2 regions of the Niveispirillum sp. KHB5.9 genome follow, and region 2 is predicted to be linked to the other one. Evidence: predicted binding sites of a transcription regulator. Region 2 holds the regulator's gene; the other holds the start of a gene.
The links. Region 2 encodes LexA, which represses DNA repair genes until DNA is damaged. Its sites were predicted from a motif close to ATGTTCTANTTTGGTTC; they were not measured.
Positions count from the first base shown of each region.

Region 1: the regulator LexA is predicted to act here: its motif matches at 2,042-2,058, upstream of ACM9HJ_RS29935 (ImuA family protein).

Region 1 covers NZ_JBLTYX010000037.1:21,638-26,028, reverse strand. Annotated here, with positions in the region: gene ACM9HJ_RS29945 (MOSC domain-containing protein) at 1-711, shown strand, start outside; gene ACM9HJ_RS29940 (acetyl-CoA carboxylase carboxyltransferase subunit alpha) at 870-1,823, shown strand; gene ACM9HJ_RS29935 (ImuA family protein) at 2,066-2,800, shown strand; gene ACM9HJ_RS29930 (Y-family DNA polymerase) at 2,733-4,391, shown strand, end outside.
Region 2 covers NZ_JBLTYX010000009.1:19,582-23,972, reverse strand. Annotated here, with positions in the region: gene ACM9HJ_RS15950 (PAS domain S-box protein) at 1-525, opposite strand, end outside; gene lexA (transcriptional repressor LexA) at 944-1,690, shown strand; gene ACM9HJ_RS15940 (hypothetical protein) at 1,807-2,031, shown strand; gene ACM9HJ_RS15935 (DUF1428 domain-containing protein) at 2,275-2,625, shown strand; gene pth (aminoacyl-tRNA hydrolase) at 2,856-3,443, opposite strand; gene ACM9HJ_RS15925 (50S ribosomal protein L25/general stress protein Ctc) at 3,535-4,116, opposite strand; gene ACM9HJ_RS15920 (TonB-dependent siderophore receptor) at 4,307-4,391, opposite strand, start outside.

The DNA.
Region 1 (4,391 bases), on a different contig from region 2:
CAGAAGCTGGATACCGTCACCCTGACGCCGGGCGGCTGCCTGCCGCATGACCGGCGCTTCGCCATTCTGCACCGGGCGACGCATTTCGACCCGCTGGCCCCGGCCTGGAAGCCGAAGACCAACTTCCTGGTCCTGCTGCGGGATGAGAAGCTGGCGACTTTGCAGGCGGTGTTCGATCCCGCCACCTGCATGCTGGTGCTGAACCGCAATGGCAAGCGTGTGGCCGGCGGTCGCATCGACACGCCCACAGGACGGCTGCTGATCGACCAGTTCCTGTCGGCCTATATGAAGGATGCGGCCGCCCCCGGCCCCTTCAAGATCGTGGAAAGCCCCGGGCATAATTTCACCGACATACCGGACAAGGCCGTGTCGCTGCTGAACCTGGCCAGCGTCAAGGATATCGAACGGGTGACACAGCGCCCCGTCGATCCCCTGCGTTTCCGTGCCAACCTGCATCTGGCGGGCCTGGTGCCCTGGGCCGAGATGGGCTGGGTCGACAAGCGCATCGCCATCGGCAACACGGTGCTGTCGGTGTTCAAGACCACGACGCGTTGTGCCGCGGTGGAGGTGAACCCCGCCACGGGCGAGCGCGACATGGCGCTGCTGAAGGCGCTGAAAAGCGGATTCGAGCATGTGGTCTGCGGCGTCTATGCCCGGATCGAACAGGGCGGAGAGATCAAGGCCGGGGATCAAGTGCGCATCCTGGATTGATTTCCTTGTTCCCTCAGGCGCCGGGCCGGCAGTCGCCGGCCTCCAGCGGTCACCGCAGATGACCGTTGGCACCACCCCTGCGCACACACACTATGGCCCTCGGCCCCGTCCCGTGCTAATCAGCCCGCTTCAGTGCCAAGGGCGGAACCGTCACGTCGATGCATTTCCTTGAATTCGAAAAGCCGATCGCGGAGCTGGAATCCAAGATCGAGGAGTTGCGCCATCTGGCCGATGGCGGCGATCTGAACATCGCCGACGAGGTGCGCAAGCTTCAGGACAAGGTGGACAAGCTGTTGCGGGCCACCTACGCCAAGCTGACTCCGGCGCAGAAGGTGCAGGTGGCCCGCCACCCCAACCGGCCGCACTGCCTGGACTATGTCGAGGCGCTGATCACCGATTTCACGCCGCTGGCCGGCGACCGGCTGTTCGGTGAGGACCGGGCCGTCATCGGCGGGCTGGGCCGTTTCCGTGGCCGTTCCGTGGTCGTCATCGGCCAGGAGAAGGGCAACGACACCGAAAGCCGAGTGAAGCACAATTTCGGCATGGCCAAGCCGGAAGGTTACCGCAAGGCCCAGCGCCTGATGGCCATGGCCGACCGCTTCCACCTGCCCGTCATTTCCCTGGTCGATACGGCCGGCGCCTTCCCCGGCGTCTCGGCGGAGGAGCGCGGCCAGGCCGAGGCCATCGCCAAGTCGATCGAAAGCTGCCTGCGCCTCAACGTGCCGATGGTGTCCACCATCATCGGCGAGGGCGGGTCGGGCGGGGCCATCGCCATCGCCGCGGCCGACCGCGTGCTGATGCTGGAACATTCGATCTATTCGGTGATCTCGCCGGAAGGCTGCGCCTCCATCCTCTGGCGTTCGGCCACCAATGCCGCCGACGCGGCCACGGCCCTGCGCCTGACCGCCCAGGACCTGAAGGAACTGGCGGTCATCGACCGCGTGGTGATGGAACCGATCGGCGGCGCCCATCGCCGGCGTGAGGAAACCATCACCGCGCTGGGCAATGCCATCGAGGATGCGCTGGATGGCTTGCGCGGCCAGGACGGCGCCACCCTGCGCCAGAACCGCCGCCAGAAGTTCCTGGACATGGGCCAGAAGGGTCTGGGCTGATCCCCGGTCCATCGGCGCGGCACCGGCCGCGCCGATCCCCCTTTCTCCATATTTGAAAATGCAAGCCGCTGCCTTGAGGGCACACGGACCATCGGCATTTGCCGATGAAGGCCGACGACTGCCGGCCCGCGACCGCGTGGTCGCGTGAGCCAAGCCGACGGATGTCGGCGCCCGGCGCCTGAGGGAACAAACAAAACAGATTCAGTACTTGCAAAAAGGAACAAAACAAGAACAATAAGCCCATGACCGACACGATCCCCACCATCGCCGCCCTGCGGGAGCGGCTGTCCATCATGGACCGGGTGCGCCCGCCCAAGGGGCGGACGGCCTTGTCCCTGGGACTGCCCGCGCTGGATGGGGCCCTGCCGGGCGGGGGGCTGGTGCGGGGCGGCATGCATGAATTCCTGCCGGCCCCGGGCGATGCCGGGGCACATGGTTACGTGGCCTCCATCCTGTCAGGCCTGCCGCCTGGCCCCATCCTCTGGTGCCGGCATAAGGACAAGGGCGATCCGCTGGGCCTGGCCGACATGCCCTATGGGCCGGGTCTGGCCGCCATGGGGCTGGACCCCGGCCGCCTGATCCTGCTGCGCCCCGCCAGTGCCGACGATGCGCTCTGGGTGCTGGAGGAGGCGCTGCGCTGTCCGGCCCTGGCCGCCGTGGTCGGTGACGGGTTGCTGCCCGGCCCAGTGGCGGGGCGGCGGCTGCAACTGGCGGCGGAGGATGGGGGCGGGCTGGGCCTGCTGATCCTGCCGCCTTTGGCCCGACCGCCGCCATCGACGGCGCTGACCCGCTGGCATGTCGCGTCCGCACGCGACGCCCCGGCGCATGAGGAGGGGGGAAGGCCCCGCTGGCTTGTGTCATTGCTCCGCTCAAGGGGTGGGGGTTCGGGACGATGGGAGGTTGCCTGGGATGACGCGGCGTTTCGTCTCCATCTGGCTCAGCCGCTGGCCGACGGACCAGTGGCGGCGGCGCAATAAGGTGGAAGCCTTGTCCGGCCCGCTGGCCTTGACGCTGGCGGGACAGGGCGGCATCCGCCTTCATGCCGTGGACGCGCTGGCCAGTGCCGACGGGTTGCGGCCCGGCCTCCTGCTGGCCGATGCCCGCGCGCTGTGCCCCGGCCTGAAGGCCATGCCGGCCGATATCGGGGCCGACCGCGCCGCTCTGGTCCGTCTGGCCGTCTGGGCCCAGCGCTATACGCCGCAGGCGGCAACCGACGGAACCGATGGTCTGGTGCTGGACATCACGGGATGCGCCCATCTGCTGGGTGGGGAGGAAGGGGTGCTGGCCGATCTGGGCGAAAGGCTGGGCCGTGCCGGCCTGACCCACCGGCTGGGCCTGGGCGACAGCGCCGCCGCCGCCTGGGGCTGGGCCCGGCACCGGCCGGCCGGCGCCGGGCCCGTCCTGCCCACGGGTACCAGCACCTGGGCCAGCCTGCTGCCCCTGCCCCTGGCCGCCCTGCGGCTGGATGACGGGATGGCCGAGGATCTGGCGCGGGTGGGTCTGCGCAGCGTCGGCGACCTGCAGCGCCAGCCCCGCGCCGGGCTGGTCGCCCGCTATGGCACGGGACCGGTGCGGCGGCTGGACCGGATGCTGGGCCTGTCCGGCGATCCCGTCGCCCCGCAGGCCGCCACCCCGCTCTGGCGCGTACGCCTGTCCTTTCCTGAACCCATCGCCACCCGCGACGCGATCGAGGCGGCGACCCTGTCGCTGCTGCGCGACCTCTCCGCCCGGCTGGAAGGGGCGGGTCGCGGTGCCCGGCGCCTGTCGCTGACCTGCTTCCGCACCGATGCCACCACCCAGGATGTCGCCATCGGCACCGCCCGTCCGGCCCGCGATCCCCAGGCGCTGCTGAAACTGTTCCGTGAGCGCTTCGACCAGGTGGAGCCGGGCTTCGGCATCGAGATCATGCAGCTTGTGGCCACCTCCACGGATGTGTTCACCGCCGAACAGGCCGGCCTGGCCGTGGGCGGCGGTGACGCCTTCGCCCTGACCGGGCTCTTGGACCGGCTGGTCAACCGGCTGGGCGAGGATCAGGTGGGCCGCCCGCAGCCGCGCGACACCCATCGGCCGGAACTGGCCATGGAACTGGCGGGGGAGATGGAGGCGGAGGGAACACCAGAAGCACTCCCTCCTTCCACGATCCCTCGTCATCCCGGCGAAAGCCGGGACCCAGGGGCCACAGGACCTTCGCTGAACGCCGTCCCCGCCAAACCCGCCGACAGGTCGGGCACCCCGCCCCTGGCTCCCGGCTTGCGCCGGGATGACGGAAAGGGGGAAAGCGGCGGGGAGGAAAAGACCCCCTGGCCCAAACCCCAGCCCAACCGCCCGCCCCCGGCCCGCCCCCGCACCTGGCGGATGGAGGGGCCCCGCCCGATGCTGCTGCTGCATCCGCCCGAACCCGTGGAGATGGCCGACGGTCTGCACTGGCGCGGCAAGCGCCTGACCATCGATTGGCTGGAAGGGCCGGAACGTATCCGGCCCGACTGGTGGCGGGCCCGTACCGGCCCGACGCGCGATTATTACCGCGCGCAACTGGCCGATGGCCGCCGCCTCTGGCTGTTCCGCACC
Region 2 (4,391 bases):
GCCACGCTCTTCGGCCGGCACGAACCGGTGGTGATGGCCGCCCTTGATCTCGTCCAGCCGATAGCCCAGGGTCGACAGGAAATGGTCGTTGGCGGCCAGGATTTCGCCTGTCGGCGTGAATTCGATGACGGCCTGGGTGCGGTGGATGGCGGCGACCTGGCCGGCCATGTCGACATTGCGGCGGACCGCATCGGTGATGTCATTGGCCAGCTTGACCACCCGGGTCACCCGCCCATCAGCGTCCAGAACGGGGATATAGGTGGCGCGCAACCACAATTCCTGCCCGGATTTCGTCAGGCGCCGGTAGACGCCGGTATGGGATTGCCCGTGGCGAAGCCTTTCCCAGAATTGCTGATAATCCGATCCCTGATGATCGACCGGGCGTAAAAACATACGGTGGTGTTTTCCGTTCAATTCTCCCACGGCGTATCCGAATGTGGAGAGAAAAATTTGATTGAATTCTAATATGTTGCCGTCTGAATCAAATTCGATGACGCATTGGGATCTGTTGATGGCATCGCGCATGGCCGATAATAAGCGGGTATGCTGAAAAGGTATTAATCGCCGCATGTCAGAATTTCCTTATGGAAACAACGTTCGATCCGGTGGATTTCCCATTGTTTTCAATAGGAAGATACCCGCTCCAATCGCCATGTTATCGACTTGTCATGTGCTGGCGGAAATATTGCGCCTTCCATCAGCCGTTTGCGATTTATAATCATATTAAACTCTATTGTCCATAGTACGAAGGCGATAGTGTCAAAACGACTTTGAAACAGTCATTCCCAATAGGAGAAATATCATTCCTTATACGCCCTTCCCGTGCTGATCCAATACGAACCAAAATAGAACATTGATTGGCGTTCCGGGATTGTTCTATAGTGATCGCGGTCACATCGATGGCGCCGGATGGACGGCGGCCGTTGCGGGGCGAGGGGATGTCATGCTGACGCGCAAACAACAGGAATTGCTGTTCTTCATCAACGAGCGCCTGAACGAGGGCGGGGTCTCTCCCTCTTTCGACGAAATGAAGGACGCCCTGGGGCTGAAGTCGAAATCCGGTATCCACCGCCTGATCACCGGGCTGGAGGAGCGGGGCTTCATCCGCCGCCTGCCGCACCGCGCCCGCGCGCTGGAGGTACTGCGCCTGCCGGAGAAACCGGCGCCCAAGGCCAAGGCGACCGCCACGGCGGCTCCCGTCGCGGCCCCGCCGCCGGCGCAGGAGGTTTCCCCCCGGTTCAAGCCCAATGTCATCCGCGGCGATTTCCGCAACAGCCTGCCCGGCCGTCCGGCCAGCAACGATGCCGACGCGGTGGCCCTGCCGCTTTACGGCCGCATCGCGGCTGGTCTGCCGATCGAGGCGATGCGCGACAATTCCGTCACCATCGACATCCCGGCCTCCATGCTGGCCGCCGGCGATCATTACGCGCTGGAAGTTGCGGGCGACAGCATGGTCGAGGCGGGCATCCTGGATGGTGACACCGTCGTCATCCAGCGCTGTGAATCGGCGGAGAACGGCACCATCGTCGTGGCCCTGGTCGATCAGCAGGAAGTCACCTTGAAGCGCCTGCGCCGCAAGGGCAATTCCATCGCCCTGGAACCGGCCAACCCGAATTACGAGACGCGGGTGTTCGGTTCCGACCGGGTGAATGTGCAGGGCCGGCTGGTGGGCCTGATCCGCCGCTATTGATAGGGGGATTGGGGCAGGGGCCTCTCTGCCCCAATCCCGTCACCGGGCGGCCGTGCTTTCGCCCGGTCGGACAGGCAGGCTTCGGGTTTTCCGCCCCATGTCCGGATGGCCCCTTCATGCCCACCCTGTTCCGTCTGATGCTTCTGCCGCTGCTGTTGCTGCCGCCGGTCCTGTCGGGTTGCGCCAGCCCCTGTCAGCGCATCGATGACGAAATGCGCCAGTTGAACGCCGACACGATCCGCGACCCGGCCATGGCCGGGGACGGGCGCTATCTGGCGCGGTTCCAGGAATTGGCGGCGCAGTCGGTGGAGAAAGGCTGCCTGTCGGGTGGCCGGCGATAGAGCAGGGCAGCGTAGTCACAAAAAAATTTCATGCCTCCTGTCGGAACCCACAAGGCACCATCGTCTTATATCAGTTCCCGGTGATCGTCACCGATCACCGGGCCTCAGTCGCCGGCGCCGCCATCCGGCGGCTTGGCTACGCCGCATATGCGGCGCGGCGGCAGTCGCCGCCGTATCAAGTTCCGATCAGCCAGTTGATCGGAACTTGGTAGTGGTATGGATAACCAAACGCAGGAGGATCCCATGTATGTCGACGGTTTCGTATTGCCGGTGCCCAAGGACAAGCTGGACGCCTACAAGGAACTGGCCACGGTCGCTTCCCAGGTCTGGAAGGATCATGGCGCGCTGTCCTATGTGGAATGCGTGGCCGATGATGTCGCCTATGGCGAGGTCACGTCCTTCCCCCGTTCCGTGCAGTTGACGGAGGATGAGGTGGTGGTCCTGGCCTGGATCACCTACCCGTCCAAGGAAGTGCGCGACGCCTGCAACGCCAAGGTGATGAGCGATCCGCGCATCAAGTGCGACCCCAATGACATGCCGTTCGATGCCAAGCGCATGTTCTGGGGCGGCTTCACCCCTCTGGTCGAAGCTTGACGTTCCCTAGAGAAGCCGGGCGCCGCCATCCGGCGACTGCCGGCCTTCAATGGTCATGGACAATGACCGTTGGCATGGGTTTGCCCTACGCGCAGCCCTTTGCGGAAGGTTCAACCTTTCGCAGGGGGCTGCTTCGTTTCAGGGGCCGGCGCCGCCATCCGGCGGCTTGGCTACGCGCCACGAGGCGCGCGGCGGCAGTCGCCGCCGAACCAATTCCCGATGAGTCCAACTCATCGAGAATTGGTATTAGGCGAGCTGGTCAATGCTGCGACGCGGGAGGCGTATTTCTCCGGCTCGCCCTTGACCAGCAGCGGCAGTTCCTTGGCCAGCACGTCCAGCAGGGTAGGCAGCCAGGTCTCGTCGGCCTTGGCGAAATTGCCCAGCACCCAGCCATGCACCCGATCCTTTTCGCCGGGATGGCCGATACCGATGCGCACGCGCCAATATTCCTTGCCGATATGATCGTCGATGGAACGCAGGCCGTTATGCCCGCCATGGCCGCCGCCCCGCTTCACCCGGATCTTGGCCGGGGAGACGTCCAGTTCGTCATGCAGGACGATGGTGTCGTCGGGCGTCAGCTTGTAGAAGCGCATGGCTTCACCGACCGATTGGCCGGACAGATTCATGAAGGTCTGGGGTTTCAGCAGGAAGCATTTTTCGCCGCCTGCGATCCCTTCGGCGACCAGCCCCTGGAAGCGCCGCTTCCAGGGGCTGAAGCCGTAGCGGCCATGGATTTCATCCACGGCCATGAACCCGACATTGTGCCGGTGCCGCTCATATTCCGGGCCAGGATTGCCCAGTCCGACCAGCAGGCGCATTATCAGGTTCCGTAATTCAGTTCCTCAGGCGGCATTGCCGCCGTCGCGTTTCCGGGGCGGGCCCGGAAACGCGTGGTCACCGATCAAATGATCAGGCGTCGGCCTTGACGGTTGGCGCGGCGATCGTGGCGACGGTGAAGTCGCGATCGGTGATGGTCGGGCGCACGCCTTCCGGCAGCTTGACCGAGGAGATGTGGACCGAAGCACCGACCTCGAAACCGGCCAGATCGACGACGATCTTTTCCGGCAGGTCGGAAGCCTTGGCGAAGACCTCGATATCGTGACGGACGACGTTCAGGACGCCACCCTTCTTGATGCCGGGGCAGGTCTCGACGTTCACGAACTCCACCGGCACCTTCAGGGTGATCTCGGTGGTGTCGCTGACGCGCAGGAAGTCGGCATGCAGCGGACGGTCATAGACCGGGTCCAGCTGAACGTCGCGCGGCAGCACGCGGTGCGTCTGGCCGTCGACCGTGATGTCGAACAGGTGGGTGAAGAAGCCCGGACGATGGATCTCACGGGTGAACTTCGTGGTATCCAGGGCGATCATCACCGGCTTTTCCTTGTTGCCGTAGATCACAGCCGGAATCGAACCAGCACGACGCGTGGCCCGGGCGGTCCCCTTTCCGGCCCGGTCGCGAGCCGTGGCGGCGAGCGCGATAATCTGGGTCATGGTACTCTCCTAGTACGAAAAAAGACCCGGTCGCGGTTGCCCCGCGTCGGGTCCGGGTGTGGCGCCAGCCTCCAGGGGTGCTGTACGCCGTTGAAAATGGTCCGGCCTTTTAGGCGGAAATGCCCGCAGAGTCAAGGCAGGGGGCCGGGGTCGGGCCTGCCCAAATGCGCAACCCGACCCCTCCTTTGCGTCAGAACCGGTACCCCACCGTGCCCACGATGGAACGGCGCGAGCCCAGGAAGCAGCCGCCTCGCGCCAGGCAGGTGGAGATATAG